Regions from separate parts of the Pantoea sp. E956-1 genome, predicted to be linked through region 2. Evidence: predicted binding sites of a transcription regulator. Region 2 holds the regulator's gene; the other holds the start of a gene.
What was found. Region 2 encodes ArgR, which controls arginine synthesis, uptake and breakdown. Its sites were predicted from a motif close to ANTGAATAAAAATACANT; they were not measured.
Positions count from the first base shown of each region.

Region 1: argC (N-acetyl-gamma-glutamyl-phosphate reductase) is a predicted target of ArgR. The motif match lies at 4,123-4,140, and genes of this name have one in related genera.

Region 1 is NZ_CEUYZP010000016.1:10,091-17,987, reverse strand. It holds gene ppc (phosphoenolpyruvate carboxylase) at 1-2,573, opposite strand, end outside; gene argE (acetylornithine deacetylase) at 2,928-4,076, opposite strand; gene argC (N-acetyl-gamma-glutamyl-phosphate reductase) at 4,244-5,248, shown strand; gene argB (acetylglutamate kinase) at 5,263-6,039, shown strand; gene AC0T7J_RS24050 (argininosuccinate synthase) at 6,064-7,281, shown strand; gene argH (argininosuccinate lyase) at 7,372-7,897, shown strand, end outside.
Region 2 is NZ_CEUYZP010000012.1:106,658-114,554, reverse strand. It holds gene aaeX (p-hydroxybenzoic acid efflux pump operon protein AaeX) at 1-85, shown strand, start outside; gene aaeA (p-hydroxybenzoic acid efflux pump subunit AaeA) at 93-1,025, shown strand; gene aaeB (p-hydroxybenzoic acid efflux pump subunit AaeB) at 1,035-2,987, shown strand; gene AC0T7J_RS21870 (NAD-dependent succinate-semialdehyde dehydrogenase) at 3,101-4,546, shown strand; gene AC0T7J_RS21865 (barstar family protein) at 4,607-4,876, shown strand; gene yhcN (peroxide/acid stress response protein YhcN) at 4,942-5,205, opposite strand; gene AC0T7J_RS21855 (YdgH/BhsA/McbA-like domain containing protein) at 5,299-5,565, opposite strand; gene yhcN (peroxide/acid stress response protein YhcN) at 5,654-5,917, opposite strand; gene argR (transcriptional regulator ArgR) at 6,392-6,862, opposite strand; gene mdh (malate dehydrogenase) at 7,291-7,897, shown strand, end outside.

The sequences.
Region 1 (7,897 bases), on a different contig from region 2:
TCGCCATTCGCTTCCCGCGCGCGCGAGCGATGCAGCAGTTCCGCCTGGAGTACGTTGAGCGGATCGGTATAGACGTTACGCAGTGCAATTGACTCGGCAATCCACGGCTGGTCAGCCATCAGGTGTGAGTCATTGGCAATGGTCAGGACCGCTTTGATATCCGCATCAAGCTGATCGCGCAGCTGTTTGCCCAGCGGCCAGAGTGATTTCTCGACCAGACGCTGATCGTAATATTCCGCCAGCCACAAGTCCGCTTTTGAGAATACCATCTCCAGCATACCCAGACGGGTAGAGAAGAATGGCCAGTCGCGGCACATCGCTTCCAGCTGATCCTGATGACCGGCGGCCATCGCCTGTTGCAGGGCCGCACCGGCACCCAGCCACGCGGGCAGCATCAGACGGTTCTGCGTCCAGGCGAAAATCCATGGAATCGCACGCAGCGACTCCACGCCGCCGGTAGGCCGGCGTTTGGCGGGACGTGAGCCCAGCGGTAATTTACCCAGCTCCTGCTCCGGCGTCGCTGAGCGGAAATAGGGCACGAAGTCAGCATTTTCACGCACATAACCGCGATACATCGCACAGGAGTCGGCGGAGAGCTGATCCATAATGTCGCGCCATTCACGTTTTGGCTCCGGCGGCGGCATCAGGTTCGCTTCCAGAATTGCGCCGGTGTAAAGCGACAGGCTGGCGATGGTCACGGCGGGTAAACCATATTTAAAGCGAATCATCTCGCCCTGTTCAGTCACGCGCAGACCGCCGCGCAGGCTGCCTGGCGGTTGCGACAGCAGCGCTGCATGGGCGGGTGCGCCGCCACGGCCAATGCTGCCACCGCGTCCATGGAACAACGTCAGTGAAATCCCGGCTTTCTCACAGGTTTTAATCAGGGCATCCTGTGCCTGATATTGCGCCCAGCTGGCGGCCATCACACCGGCATCTTTCGCCGAGTCAGAATAGCCAATCATCACCATCTGTTTGCCCTGAATAAAGCCGCGATACCAGTCGATGCTCAGCAGCTGGCTCATCACGTCATTGGCGTTATTCAGGTCATCAAGCGTTTCAAACAGCGGTGCAACCGGCATGGCATAACCGATGCCTGCTTCTTTCAGCAGCAGATGCACGGCCAGCACGTCAGAAGGGGTTTTCGCCATCGAGATAACATAGGCGGCGATAGAACCCTGTGGCGCTTCAGCCGCGACGCGACAGGTCTCCAGCACTTCACGTGTTTCATCGCTGGGTTCCCAGCTGCGAGGCAGCAGCGGACGCTTGGAATTCAGTTCACGGATCAGGAAGGCCTGCTTGTCTGCTTCGGACCAGCTTTCATAATCGCCGAGGCCCAGATAGCGGGTCACTTCAGCAATCGCTTCGGTGTGACGGGTACTCTCCTGACGCAGATCGATACGCACCAGCGGCACGCCGAAGCATTTCACGCGGCGCAGCGTATCAAGCAACTGACCGTTGGCGATGATGCCCATGCCGCACTTTTGCAGTGACTGATAGATGGCAAACAGCGGATCCCACAGCTGAGCGTTGGAGACCAGCAGATCGGCCGGGCGCGGCAGACGTTCACCTTTCAGGCGGCGTTCCAAAAATGACTGGGTAGTCATTAACTGGCTGCGCAGACGTTTCAGGATCATACGATAAGGTTCAAGCGCTTCCGGATCGCCGCTGAGTTCACGGATCTCTTCAGTGCACTCTGACATCGACAACTCAGAGATCAATACGCCGATATCGCGCAGGAACAGGTCAGTGGCTTTCCAGCGACTCAGTTGCATAACGTGGCGGGTAATCGCCGCCGTAACGTTAGGGTTACCGTCGCGGTCGCCACCCATCCATGAGGTGAACTGAACCGGCACGAAATCGACCGGCAGCTTAATGCCGAACGCCTCTTCTACCTGTTCGTTCAGCTCACGCAGGAAAGCGGGTACGCCTTCCCACAGGCTGTTTTCCACTACGGCAAAGCCCCATTTGGCTTCGTCGATAGGGGTCGGACGATATTTGCGGATCTCATCGGTGTGCCACGCCTGTGCCACCAGCTGACGCAGACGGCGCATAATCTGGTTACGTTCGTAGTCGGAGACGTCGCTGTGATCGAGCTGTTTCAGGCAGCTGTTAACCTCGACCAGCTTGTGAATCAGCGTACGGCGGGTGATTTCAGTCGGGTGAGCCGTCAGCACCAGCTCCAGTGACAGCGACTCAATGGCCGCAAGGATGTCGCTTTCGCTGATATCTTTCTGCTGCTTCAGGATATCAAAGGTCTTTTTCAGCAGTTCAGGATGGTTCTCACCCTCGCCACTTTGCGAGATGGTCTGATACTGCTCAGCCACGTTGGTGAGATTCAGAAACTGGCTAAAAGCGCGAGCAACCGGCAGAAGCTCCTCGTTGGAGAGGTTCTGCAACGTATTGAGCAGTTCTTTACGATGAGTGTCGTTTCCTGCGCGGGATGACTTAGAGAGCTTACGGATGGTTTCCACCTGGTCGAGGATGTTCTCTCCCAGTGCATCCTTAATCGTATCCCCGAGCAGTTTGCCGAGCATACTGACATTACTTCGCATTGCGGAATATTGTTCGTTCATTGGACCCTGACACCCTTATCGTCTTGAAAAACTTCTACACCCGACCTTTCAGGCAGCAGAAAAATCAGCAACATCGTGTTCCCCCCTAATCTACAGGGAACCGGCTCCGTTGCCGCCTGTCCGCATTCTGAAACGTTCTGGATAATCACCCGGTGGGCATAACATCGTCTTTTATCTAGCCACGTAATGTTGCGTTCGTCAAATGCGTTAAAGTGCGCTGAAGATGCGGCTAAATAACGGAAATTGGTAGAATTTATGGGTAAGGAAGCGGGATAAGTTATTCTTATTGCTAAATCCCGCAGAATGAAGGGGCATTTTACTGTTAATTCAGTGAAATGCCCCATTTGCTGTTAATCAGTGACAAAAATGCTGCACAACCTGACTGATAAGCGCCCTTGTCGGCTTAATAAATGCAGTATCAATAAATTCGTCAGGCTGATGTGCCTGCTCAATCGACCCCGGACCCAGTACCAGCGTCGGGCAGAGCTGCTGAATAAAAGGCGCTTCGGTGCAGTAGTTCACCACCTCAGTGGGTATACCCAGCAATTTCTCGACCACACTGACCAGTTCATGATCTGCCGGACACTCGTAGCCGGGAATCGGCGGATGCAGTTCAGCTACTGTGACACGGCCCGGCCAGCGTGCACTGACTGGTGCCAGTGCCTCGTTCAGGAGCCCATCGAGATCGCCCAGCGACAGTCCCGGCAGCGGCCGGATATCCATATGCAGTTCACAGCAGGCGCAGATACGGTTAGCGGCGTCACCCCCATGAATATGACCAAAATTCATGGTGGGGTAGGGAATGGCAAAGCCATCATGGTGATAACGCTCCTGCAGCGTATTACGCAGTTGCATCAGGTGGGTGATCGACTCATGCATCAACTCAATGGCATTGACCCCTCGGGCGGGATCGCTGGAATGGCCCGACTTCCCTTCAATACGGATCACATTCGACAGGTGACCTTTGTGCGCACGCACCGGTTTAAGCGAGGTTGGTTCACCGATGATGGCGCAGTCGGGGCGCAGCTGCGTCGATTCAGAAAAATATTTGGCGCCAGCCATGGTGGTCTCTTCATCGGCCGTAGCGAGGATATAGAGCGGCTTGCTCAGCGTGCTGACATCCACATCGCGCAGCGTATCGAGAATAAAGGCGAAGAAGCCTTTCATGTCTGCCGTACCCAGGCCATAGAGCTTGTTGTCGTGCTCGGTCAGGGTAAAGGGATCGCGTGTCCAGCGACCATCATCAAAAGGAACGGTATCGGTGTGACCCGCTAACAGCAGGCCGCCCGCACCGCTTCCGGTACGCGCCAGCATATTAAATTTATTGCGGGTGCCGGGCACCGGCTGCACTTCAACGCTGAAGCCGAGGTCGCGAAACCAGCCGGCCAGCAAATTGATTAAAGTTTCATTACTCTGATCCAGTGCGGCATCGGTTGCGCTGATCGACGGTGTTGCGATTAACTGGCGGTACAGTTCAATAAAAGGCGGTAATTTTGTCTTCACTGTTGACGGTCCTTGGGTTAGGATGTATCCATATTCATGCAGTAATAGTGAATAAAAATACATTAACGTCCTCTGCAAGGGAACCTTAAATCACTGCAGATGACAGGGTGGGTAACGGGGCAAGGCCGCGACCCGGAACGTGCGACTGTAAAAAGGGTTACAGCCTGATGTTGAATACGCTGATCGTTGGTGCCAGTGGTTATGCTGGTACAGAGCTTGCCACCTTCCTGAATCGCCATCCACATATCAACATAACCGCTTTGGCGGTTTCGGCGCAAAGCCCTGATGCCGGCAAGCGCCTCTCCGATCTTCATCCGCAGCTGAAAGGTGTGGTGGATTTGCCGCTGCAGCCGCTGAGCAGCGCGGCCGAGTGGGCAGACAAGGTGGATGTGGTGTTCCTGGCGACGGCCCACGAAGTCAGTCACGATCTGGCGCCGGAATTTCTCAAGGCTGGTTGTATGGTGTTCGACCTGTCGGGCGCGTTCCGCGTCAATGACGCAGACTTTTATACCCGCTTTTATGGCTTCACCCATCAGCATGGCGACTGGCTGGATAAAGCCGTTTACGGCCTTGCCGAATATCAGCATGAGAAAATTCAGCAGGCGCAGCTGGTGGCTGTGCCAGGTTGCTATCCGACCGCTGCGCAGCTGGCGCTGAAGCCCCTGGTGGATGCCGGACTGTTAAACGAGGCGCAGTGGCCGGTAATCAACGCCACCAGCGGCGTGAGCGGTGCCGGACGTAAAGCCAATGTCGGCACCAGCTTCTGCGAAGTGAGCCTGCAGCCTTACGGCCTGTTCAATCATCGTCATCACCCGGAAATCGTCGCGCACCTTGGTACGCCGGTGATCTTCACTCCGCATCTGGGTAACTTCCCGCGCGGTATCCTGGCAACGATCACCTGCCGTCTTAAAGCGGGTGTCAGCCGTGAAGATATTGCCGCCGTTTTCCATCGCGCCTATGACAACAAGCCGCTGGTGCGGCTCTATGAAAAGGGCGTGCCGGCGCTAAAAGCCGTTGTGGGCCTGCCTTACTGCGATATCGGTTTTGAAGTGCAGGGCGAGCATCTGATTGTCGTGGCCGCCGAAGATAATCTGCTGAAAGGCGCGGCATCGCAGGCGGTACAGTGCCTGAACATCCGGTTCGGCTTCCCTGAAACGCAGTCACTGATTTAACGGATAAATAAACCATGACCAATCCATTGATTATCAAGCTGGGCGGTGTGTTGTTAGACAGCGAAGAAGCGCTGGCCCGCCTGTTTGAAGCGCTGCTGACCTACCGCAGCGCCCATCAGCGCCCGCTGATCATTGTCCACGGCGGCGGTTGCCTGGTGGATGAACTGATGAAAAAGCTGGCGCTGCCGGTGAAGAAGAAAAATGGCCTGCGTGTCACACCAGCCGATCAGATTGACATTATTACCGGTGCGCTGGCGGGAACCGCGAATAAAACGCTGCTGGCCTGGGCAAAAAAATCGGGCATTAACGCGGTGGGCCTCTGCCTGGGTGATGCGGGCATCGTGAACGTCACACCTTTCGATGAAGAACTCGGCCATGTTGGCCACGCAATGCCGGGCGATCCGGCATTGCTGAACACCCTGCTGGCGGCTGGTTATATGCCGGTGGTGAGCTCAATTGGTATTACTGACAGCGGCGAACTGATGAACGTTAACGCTGACCAGGCGGCGACCGCACTGGCCTCGACGCTGGGCGCTGATCTGGTCCTGTTGTCAGACGTCAGTGGTATTCTCGACGGCAAAGGTCAGCGCATCGAAGAGATGACCGCCGACAAAGCTGAGCAGCTGATTACCCAGGGCATTATTACCGACGGCATGATTGTGAAAGTGCACGCTGCGCTTGATGCGGCGCGTACTCTGGGCCGTCCGGTGGATATTGCCAGCTGGCGTCATGCTGAGCGGCTACCTGACCTGTTTAACGGCGTGTCGATTGGCACCCGGATTCTCGCTTAACGACTCTGATTCAAGGATTACGAAATGCAAACGCAAAACATCAAAAAAATCGTTCTGGCTTACTCCGGTGGTCTTGATACTTCGGCCATCATTCCATGGCTGAAAGAGAACTACGGCGGCTGTGAAGTCGTCGCTTTTGTCGCGGATATCGGTCAGGAGCGCGGCGATCTGGAAGGTGTAGAGAAGAAAGCCCTGCAGTCCGGCGCATCTGAATGCCACGTGGTTGACCTGCGTGAAGAGTTCATCAGCGACTATGTCTATCCGGTGCTGCAGACTGGCGCCCTCTATGAAGGCACCTATCTGCTGGGCACTTCAATGGCGCGTCCTATCATCGCTAAAGCCCAGGTTGAGCTGGCGCTGAAAGTGGGTGCGGATGCGCTGTGTCACGGCGCAACCGGTAAAGGGAATGACCAGGTGCGTTTCGAAACCACCTACACCGCGCTGGCACCGCAGCTGAAAGTGGTGGCCCCGTGGCGTGAATGGAACCTGCGTTCACGTGAAGCGCTGCTGGACTACCTGAAAGAGCGCAACATTCCGACCACCGCGTCACTGGAGAAAATCTACAGCCGCGACGAGAATGCCTGGCACATCTCTACCGAAGGTGGCGTGCTGGAAAGCCCGGCCAATGCACCAAATAAAGATTGCTGGGTCTGGACTGTCGATCCGCTGGAAGCGCCTGACCAGCCTGAAGAAGTGACCGTGACCGTGGAAAAAGGTCGGGTTGTGGCGGTTAACGGCGAAAAACTGAGTCCGTTCCAGTGCCTGGAAAAACTTAACGTGCTGGGCGCAAAACATGGCGTCGGCCGTATCGATATCGTTGAGAACCGTCTGGTAGGGATTAAATCCCGCGGCTGCTACGAAACCCCTGGCGGCACCATCATGGTCAATGCGCTGCGTGCGGTTGAGCAGCTGGTGCTGGATCGCGATAGCTTCAAATGGCGTGAGCAGCTCGGCCATGAGATGTCCTATGTGGTTTATGACGGTCGCTGGTTCGCCCCGCTGCGTAAATCGATTCAGGCCGCTGCCGAATCGCTGGCGGAAGAGGTTAACGGTGAAGTGGTGCTGCAGCTCTACAAAGGCCAGGCAACAGCCACCCAGAAGCGTTCCGCGAACAGCCTCTACTCGGAAGAGTTCGCCACCTTTGGTGAAGATGAAGTGTACGATCACCGTCATGCGGGCGGCTTTATCCGTCTGTTCTCGCTCTCTTCGCGTATCCGCGCCCTGAACGAGCAGAAGAAGTAATTTTCAGGCGAGGTGCGCCTCGCCTCACAGTTTCATTTCAGGGGCGGCATTTATGCCGCCTCTTGTTTAACGATTCAGAGGAGTTTTCACATGGCACTTTGGGGTGGACGGTTTACTCAGGCAGCGGATCAACGTTTTAAACAGTTCAATGACTCGCTGCGCTTCGATTACCGCCTGGCAGAGCAGGACATTATTGGCTCTGTTGCCTGGTCCAAAGCGCTGGTGACGGTAAATGTTCTGACTCAGGATGAGCAGCAGCAGCTGGAAGCGGCCCTGAATACGTTACTGGATGAAGTCCGTGAGAATCCTGAGCAGATTCTGCAGAGCGACGCCGAAGATATCCACAGCTGGGTTGAAGGCCAGCTGATCGACAAGGTGGGTGCGCTGGGTAAAAAACTGCACACCGGCCGGAGCCGTAACGATCAGGTCGCGACCGATCTCAAGCTGTGGTGCAAGGTGCAGATTGAGGCACTGCTGGGTGCCACCCGTGATCTGCAGCAGGCGCTGTTGGTCACCGCCGAAGCCAATCAGGATGCGGTGATGCCGGGCTACACGCATCTGCAGCGTGCGCAGCCGGTGACGTTTGCGCACTGGTGCCTGGCCTACGTTGAAATGC
Region 2 (7,897 bases):
CTACGATCTTGTCTGGCATCCGGCACTTTTTAATACAGCGCTTTATTGCTGTGTGTTTTACCTTGTCTCCCGTTTATTAGTCTGAGGTTTAAGTGAAAGCACTCATAAGAAAAATCGCGCGCTACGCGATTACTATCCTGCTGGTCATCATCGCAGTGGTCATTATTTTCCGCGCCTGGGTGTTCTATACCGAATCGCCCTGGACCCGTGATGCGCGTTTCGCCGCTGACGTGGTGGCGATTTCTCCTGACGTCACCGGCCTGATTACCGAGGTTCCGGTACACGATAACCAGCTGGTGAAGAAGGGTGATACGCTGTTTGTGGTTGACCGGCCGCGCTATCAAAAAGCGCTCGATCAGGCACAGGCCGATGTTGAATATTACCAGGCACTGGTGAGTGAGAAACGTCGCGAAGCCGGGCGTCGCAACCAGCTGGGTACTTCCGCAATGTCGCGCGAGGCTATCGAGCAATCCAACAACGACCTGCAAACCAGCGAACATCAGCTGGCGAAATCGGTGGCGACCCGCGATCTGGCGAAAATTGACCTTGAGCGCACCACCGTGAAAGCGCCATCCGATGGCTGGGTCACTAACCTCAATGTCTACCAGGGTGAGTTTATTACCCGCGGTTCTGTGGCGGTGGCATTGGTGCAGCAGCACTCCTTCTATGTGCTGGCTTACCTCGAAGAGACCAAACTGCACGGCGTAGAGAAGGGCTTTCGCGCGGAAGTCACCCCGCTTGGCAGTAACATCGTATTGCGTGGCACCGTCGACAGTGTGGCGGCTGGCGTCACCAACAGCAGCAGCTCGGTCGACAGCAAAGGCATGGCCACGGTAGATTCCAATCTGGAGTGGGTCCGTCTGGCGCAGCGTGTGCCGGTGCGTATCCGGCTTGATCAGCAGCCCGGCAATCGCTTCCCGGCGGGAACGACAGCGACAGTGGTGATCACCGGCCAGGCCGATCGCCAGCCTGAACAGGTTTCACCGATGATAAGACTGTTTAATCGCCTGCGTGAGTTTGGTTAAGAGGGCGATATGATCGAGTTCCTGCGGTTCCCGGTAAAGCTCACCTTTGCGCTGGTGTTAGCGCTGATGGTGGGTTTTCACTTTAACCTTGAAACGCCGCGCTGGGCGGTGATGACTGCCGGTATCGTGGCGGGCGGTACCGCGTTTGCGGCCGGGGGTGATCCCTATTCAGGGGCGCTACGCTATCGCGGCGTTTTGCGTATTATCGGGACATTTATTGGCTGTATCGCCGCGCTGACCATCATGATCGCCACCGTGCGTGCCCCGGTCGTGATGTTGCTGCTGTGCTGCATCTGGGCAGGACTCTGCGTCTGGCTTTCTTCGCTGATCAAGGTAGAAAACTCTTACGCGCTCGGACTGGCGGGCTACACCGCGCTGATTATTGTGGTGACGGCTAACGCCAGCGGCGGTCTGACACTGGTGCCACAATATGCGGTAGAGCGCTGCAGTGAAATCGTACTCGGCATTCTGTGCGCCATTCTGGCTGATATGATTTTCTCACCCCGTTCGATTAAAAAGGTGATCGACGCTGAGGTCGATTCGCTGCTGGTGGCACACTATCAGCTACTACAACTCTGCGTCGCACACGGTGATAAAGAAGAGGTCGACAAAGCCTGGAGCGCGCTGGTACGGCGTACCACGGCACTAAACAGTATGCGCAGCCAGCTGATGATGGAATCCTCACGCTGGAAGAACAGCAACCGCCGTTTGCAGATGCTTAATACTCTGTCGCTGACGCTGATTACGCAGGCAGCCGAAACCTTTCTGATCCAGAATTCCCGTCCTGATTACATTCCGCCACAATATCGTCTGATGGTTGAAAAACCAGCCTCGACCGTTGAAGAGGTGCATAAGCGGATGAAAGTGATGCGGCGGGTGATGCGTGCCAGTGGCAAAACAACGCCGGTCACGCTGGCCAGCTGGGTGGGCACCGCCACCGAATATCTGCTGCTGCTGAAAGGAATCAAAAGCAACAGCAGGATTACCTCGGTGGAAGAGGAGATTCTGCAGCGCGAAGTGGTTATTCAGGCGCGTTCCGCTGAAACGCATCATGCGATGATCAACGGTATCCGTACCTTTGTGGCGACCGCGCTGGGTTCGCTGTTCTGGCTCTATACCGGCTGGACCTCTGGCAGTGGCTGTATGGTGATGCTGGCCGTTATCACGGCGCTGGCAATGCGTATGCCCAACCCGCTGATGATGGCAAAGGACTTTCTCTACGGCATGACCGTCGCAGTTCCGTTGGGCGCACTCTGCTTTATGTATGTTCTCCCCGCTACGCAGCAGAGCGCACTGTTGCTTTGCATCGCAATCGGCGTGCTGGGTTTTATCGGTGGCATCTTCATTCAGCGGCGTCAGCTCGGCACGCTGGGGGCATTGATTGGCACCCTCAACGTGCTGGTGCTGGATAATCCGATGGAATTCCACATTAACGTCTTTCTCGATAACGTTCTGGGCCAGGTCATCGGCTGCTTTGTGGCGATGATGGTGATCCTGCTGATTCGTGATAAATCAAAAGCGCGCACCGGCCGCAAACTGCTCAACCGCTTTATGTATGCGGCCGTCTCAGCCATGACGACCAATCAGGCGCGCCGGCGTGAAAACCATCTGCCAGCCCTTTATCAGCAACTGTTTCTGCTGCTCAACCTGTTTCCGGGCGATATCAACAAATATCGCATCGCCCTGACACTGATCATCGGTCATCAGCGGTTACGCGACGCAGAAGTGCCGGTGAATGCCGATCTCTCTGCTTTTCACCGGCAGTTGCGTTACACCGCTGATCGGGTGATCTCCGCCAGCAGCGATGACAAGCGGCGTTACTATTTTGAACGTCTGCTGAAAGAGCTGGATGTCTATCAGGAAAAACTGGCCCATTACGAGGCACCCGCCAGCGTAACGGAACCGGTAAAACGACTGGCTATGATGCTGGATAAGTACCAGAACACGCTCATCCAAATCTGAATCTGGCCGCTGTGACCTGCAGCGGCCTGCGCAATCCCCGCCCATCACAAAATCTGTCGCTTTTGCCAACTATACTCTCCAGACGGAAGAGCAAAACTGACAGGAGCGAATCAATGAAATCACTGCAAGAGAGCGAACTGTTCCGGACCGGCTATTTAGCGGACGGTCAGTGGCATCACGCTGCCTCCACCTTTGACGTGACCAATCCGGCGACCGGTGAGGTGATTGCTCAGGTGGCAAAAGCGGGTAAAGCGGAAACGGAACAGGCTATCGCCGCAGCGGAGCGCGCATTTCCCGTCTGGCGGGCGCAGACTGCAAAAGCACGCGCTGAAATTCTCACTCGCTGGTATCAGCTGATCATTGAGAACAAGCGCTGGCTGGGACAGCTGATGACGACCGAACAGGGCAAGCCCCTGAAAGAGGCGGAAGGGGAAGTTGAGTACGCCGCCAGTTTTATTCAGTGGTTCGCCGAGCAGGCGAAACGGACCAATGGTGAGATCATCCCGCCAGCTAAACCCGGCTCCCGTATTCTGGCAACTCGCGAACCGATTGGCGTTGTGGCTGCCATTACGCCGTGGAATTTCCCGATGGCGATGCTCACCCGCAAACTGGGGCCAGCCCTTGCTGCAGGCTGCACCGGTATTATCAAACCTGCCAATAACACGCCACTTTCCGCCTTTGCCCTGCTGGCGCTGGCGAAGGAGGCCGGCGTGCCTGATGGCGTACTGAATGCGGTAGCCGGTGATACCCATGCCATCAGCGATGCGATCATGGCCAGCAAAGTGGTGCGTAAAATCTCATTTACCGGCTCCACCCAGGTGGGCAAGCTATTGATGCGCAATGCTGCCGAAACCATGAAAAAAGTGTCGATGGAGCTCGGTGGTAATGCCCCCTATATCGTGTTTGACGATGCCGACATTGATGCCGCCGTACAGGGCGCCATTGCCAATAAATTCCGTAATGCGGGCCAGGTGTGCGTCAGCGTAAACCGCTTCTACATTCACAATGCTATTTATGATCGTTTTACTCAGCAGCTGGCTGCCGAAGTGAACAAGCTGAAGGTGGGCAACGGCATGGAAGAGGGCGTCATTGTCGGGCCATTGATTGAGGCATCGGCAGTGGAAAAGGTTGAACAGCACGTCAATGATGCGGTAGCAAAAGGCGGCAAATTACTGGCGGGTGGCGAGCGACATGCGCTGGGTGGCAACTTCTGGCAGCCTACTGTGATTACTGAGGCGCACGAAGGGATGCAGCTGGCGCAGGAGGAGACTTTTGGTCCGGTGGCTGCCTGCTTCCGCTTTGATGATGAAGATGACGTCATCCGCCGCGCTAACGATACGCCGTTCGGCCTTGCCGCTTACTTTTACACCCAGAATCTGCAGCGGGTGTTCCGTGTTTCAGCCGCGCTGGAAAGCGGCATGATCGGCATCAATGAATGTGCCGTATCAACCGAGCTGGCGCCGTTTGGTGGTGTAAAAGAGTCGGGGCTGGGCCGCGAAGGTTCGGTACTGGGCATGGAAGAGTACCTGGAGGTCAAAGCGCTGCACCTGGCGGTTTGAGCTAGCGGACAGTAACGGGCGGCAAAGGTCGCCCGCAGACGGAGCATGGGAGCCGTCAGCATGAAAATCGAGCGTTTTGATTTTAATGAAATTGTCGATCAGGCCCATTTCTTCCGCCAGTTCAGCGAGCGATTTGCGCTGGAAGAGCGCCGCATCTGCGATCTGGATGGATTATGGGATGTGGTGACGGGCGATCGGTTACCGCTGCCGCTGGAGATTGAATTTGTTAATCTGGGCAGGGGACAGCGACGGCGTTATGGCGCGCTGATACTGTTATTTGATGAAGCGGAAGAAGAGCTGGAAGGCCAGCTTCACTTTAACGTCAGATAAAACGTCAGATGAAAAAAGGCCCCGGCGAGCGGGGCCAAAGGGTTCGTCATAAATCTGACGAGGAATTACTTATAAAGCTGTGCAGTGATGTGATAGTTATCACCGGTGCGCGCCTCAATAACTTTATAGGCGCTGGCACCCTGTTCATCCGCTTTCTGAGAAAGCTCAGCGCGGTAATCCATTGGCGATCCCGCGGTTCCACTGATGGTCACGGTGCCCGCAGGCTGCAGGTTCTGCGTCTGCGCTCCGGTGACCAGCTGTGCGGCTGATGCGCCGAACGCGATGACGGAAAGCAAGCTGACTGTAGCGATGGTTGTTTTGATATTCATGTTCGTCTCCTCAATACATTCAACAACCTGCGGTTACTCGTAAAGGCGGGTCGTCGATATCTTCTGACGCCATTCAGGCATCATCACGGTTAATTATTTATAAAGCTCAGCGGTAACGTGCCAGGTGTTATCCTGGTTGTTTTCGATGATGCGATAGTGGCTCGCGCCCTGGGCATCCGCTTTCTCTGACAGCACCTGACGGATATGCGTCTGGTCGCCATTTCGTCCACCAATGCTGATGGTCTGATTCATTGGCTGCAGACCCTGTGCCTGTTCGCTGGACACCAGGCTGGCGGCGTTAGCACCCACGGAGAACAGGGATGCCAGACTCAGTGCAGCGATAGCTAATTTCATTTTCATGGTCAACTCTCCTGAAATTTCTGCTTCAGCTCTCCGGAGCGCAAAAGGGCGCGTCAGACAGAGAGCTGATGGCATTATCGGTTACGCCTTAGTTATACAGTGCGGCGGTAGCGTGATAGTTGCCGTTGTTGTATGCCTCAATCACGCGATAGGCTTTTGCGCCCTGCTGATCGGCTTTGTCGCTGAGTTTCTGTTTGATATCCATCGGTGAACCCGCCACGCCGCTGACACTGATGGTGCCGACAGCCTGCAGATTCTGTGCCTGTGACGCATCAATAGATTCTGCTGCCACAGCACCAAATGAGAGGGCTGAAAGAATGCTCAGGGTAGCAATAGTAGTTTTTACGTTCATGGATTTTTCCTCGTCGTCTATTTTTATCTTTTTATTTAGTGTGATTTGCATCACGAAAAGAAGTATAGAACTAATAACGGAAGGAATTAATACCCCGCTAATAATGTTTTTTTGTGATTCTTTATCCTTATGGCTACTTTTAATAACCTATCGTTATAAAAACAGGGTAAAAAATAGCCTTTTCGCTGCTTTTAGTTACAAAAACAGTGAGATAGATCACTTTAACGATTAGTGCGAAAGACGGGGGTGTATCGGACTGGAGTTTGATCTGGATCCGGGTAATGGTGCCTATTCAGTGATGTAAAGCAGCGTAAAATAGCGCAAAACGTGAAGCAGAGTAATAGATCTGACCAATAGCGAGGGGCGCTAAACCAGGCTTATTACACCTTTGATAGCGGTTGAGGGTTGTGGAACGGTGTAAGCAGAGAGATGAACTGACGATCTGGCGCATGATGGCCGGTCGTCAGTCCGCGATCAGAGTTCCTGTTCAAACAGGGTAAGGATTGCGCCGTGCAACTGCTTAACGGTGAAATCGCGCGCACGGGTAATAAAGATCGTGTCATCGCCGGCAATGGTGCCAAGAATCCCGTGCGACTTACCCAGTGAATCCAGCATACGTGCAATCAGCTGTGCTGCGCCCGGACTGGTATGAATCACCACCAGTGCATCGTTGTAGTCGATATCCAGTACCAGGTTTTTTAACGGACTGGTAGTGGTCGGCACACCCAGTTCAGCGGGCAGGCAATAGACCATCTCCATCCTGGCATTCCGGGTGCGCACTGCGCCAAATTTGGTCAGCATCCGCGAGACTTTGGACTGATTGATATTTTCAAAGCCCTCATCCTGAAGCGCCTGAACAATTTCGCCCTGGGAACTGAATTTTTCTTCTTTTAATAAGGCTTTGAAAGCCTTAACCAGATCGTCTTGTTTTGATGGGTTTCGCATAGGTTACCAATAAAAAATGAGAATAACCGCGCATCCGCCCGCGGCAGAGTGGTGATTATGCATTTAAATGCATTTTTATGCAATCGTTCGATTGATGAGCAGCGTTCGGGCGGCTAGCGGGCGGCGATAATAGCAAATAAATCCGCTCAGACCAAAACACGCGTCACAGCTCCGGAAAGCGAAGGTTGCAAAGTTGTTATATTATTGGTGGTGTAGTAACAGAAAACGCACGTAGCCGTTCTCTGTCTGACGACGGCATAGTTGTCGGTCATTCAGGCGCAATGATAAGTAACTTTTGAATCCGGAGATTAAGTGTGAAAACACGTAGAATTAACAGCGGATATTTATCTTCGCCTGAGCAGTTGATTAAGGTCTGACACAGATAGAATTTCGGCCCATCTCTGCCCCACCTTAATAAGGAGTTAAGAATGAAAGTTGCCGTTCTCGGTGCCGCTGGCGGCATAGGCCAGGCGCTCGCACTTCTGCTCAAAACCCAGCTTCCCGCAGGTTCAGAACTCTCACTTTATGACATCGCGCCGGTTACGCCCGGTGTTGCCGTTGATCTCAGCCATATTCCTACTGCAGTGACTATTCAGGGATTCAGTGGAGAAGACGCCACACCCGCCTTACAGGGTGCTGATGTGGTACTGATTTCCGCTGGTGTCGCACGTAAGCCCGGTATGGATCGCGCGGACCTGTTTAATGTTAACGCAGGCATCGTTCGTAACCTGATCGAACAGGTTGCCACTACGGCACCTAAAGCGTTGATTGGTGTTATCACCAATCCGGTCAATACCACCGTGGCCATTGCGGCAGAAGTGCTGAAAAAGCACGGTGTGTACGACAAGAATCGTCTGTTCGGCGTGACCACGCTGGATATCATTCGCGCCAATACTTTTGTGGCTGCATTGAAAGGCAAGCAGCCTGACCAGGTGGAAGTCCCGGTCATTGGTGGCCACTCCGGCGTAACCATTCTGCCGTTGCTGTCGCAGGTCAAAGGCGTCAGTTTCAGCGATCAGGAAGTGGCCGATCTGA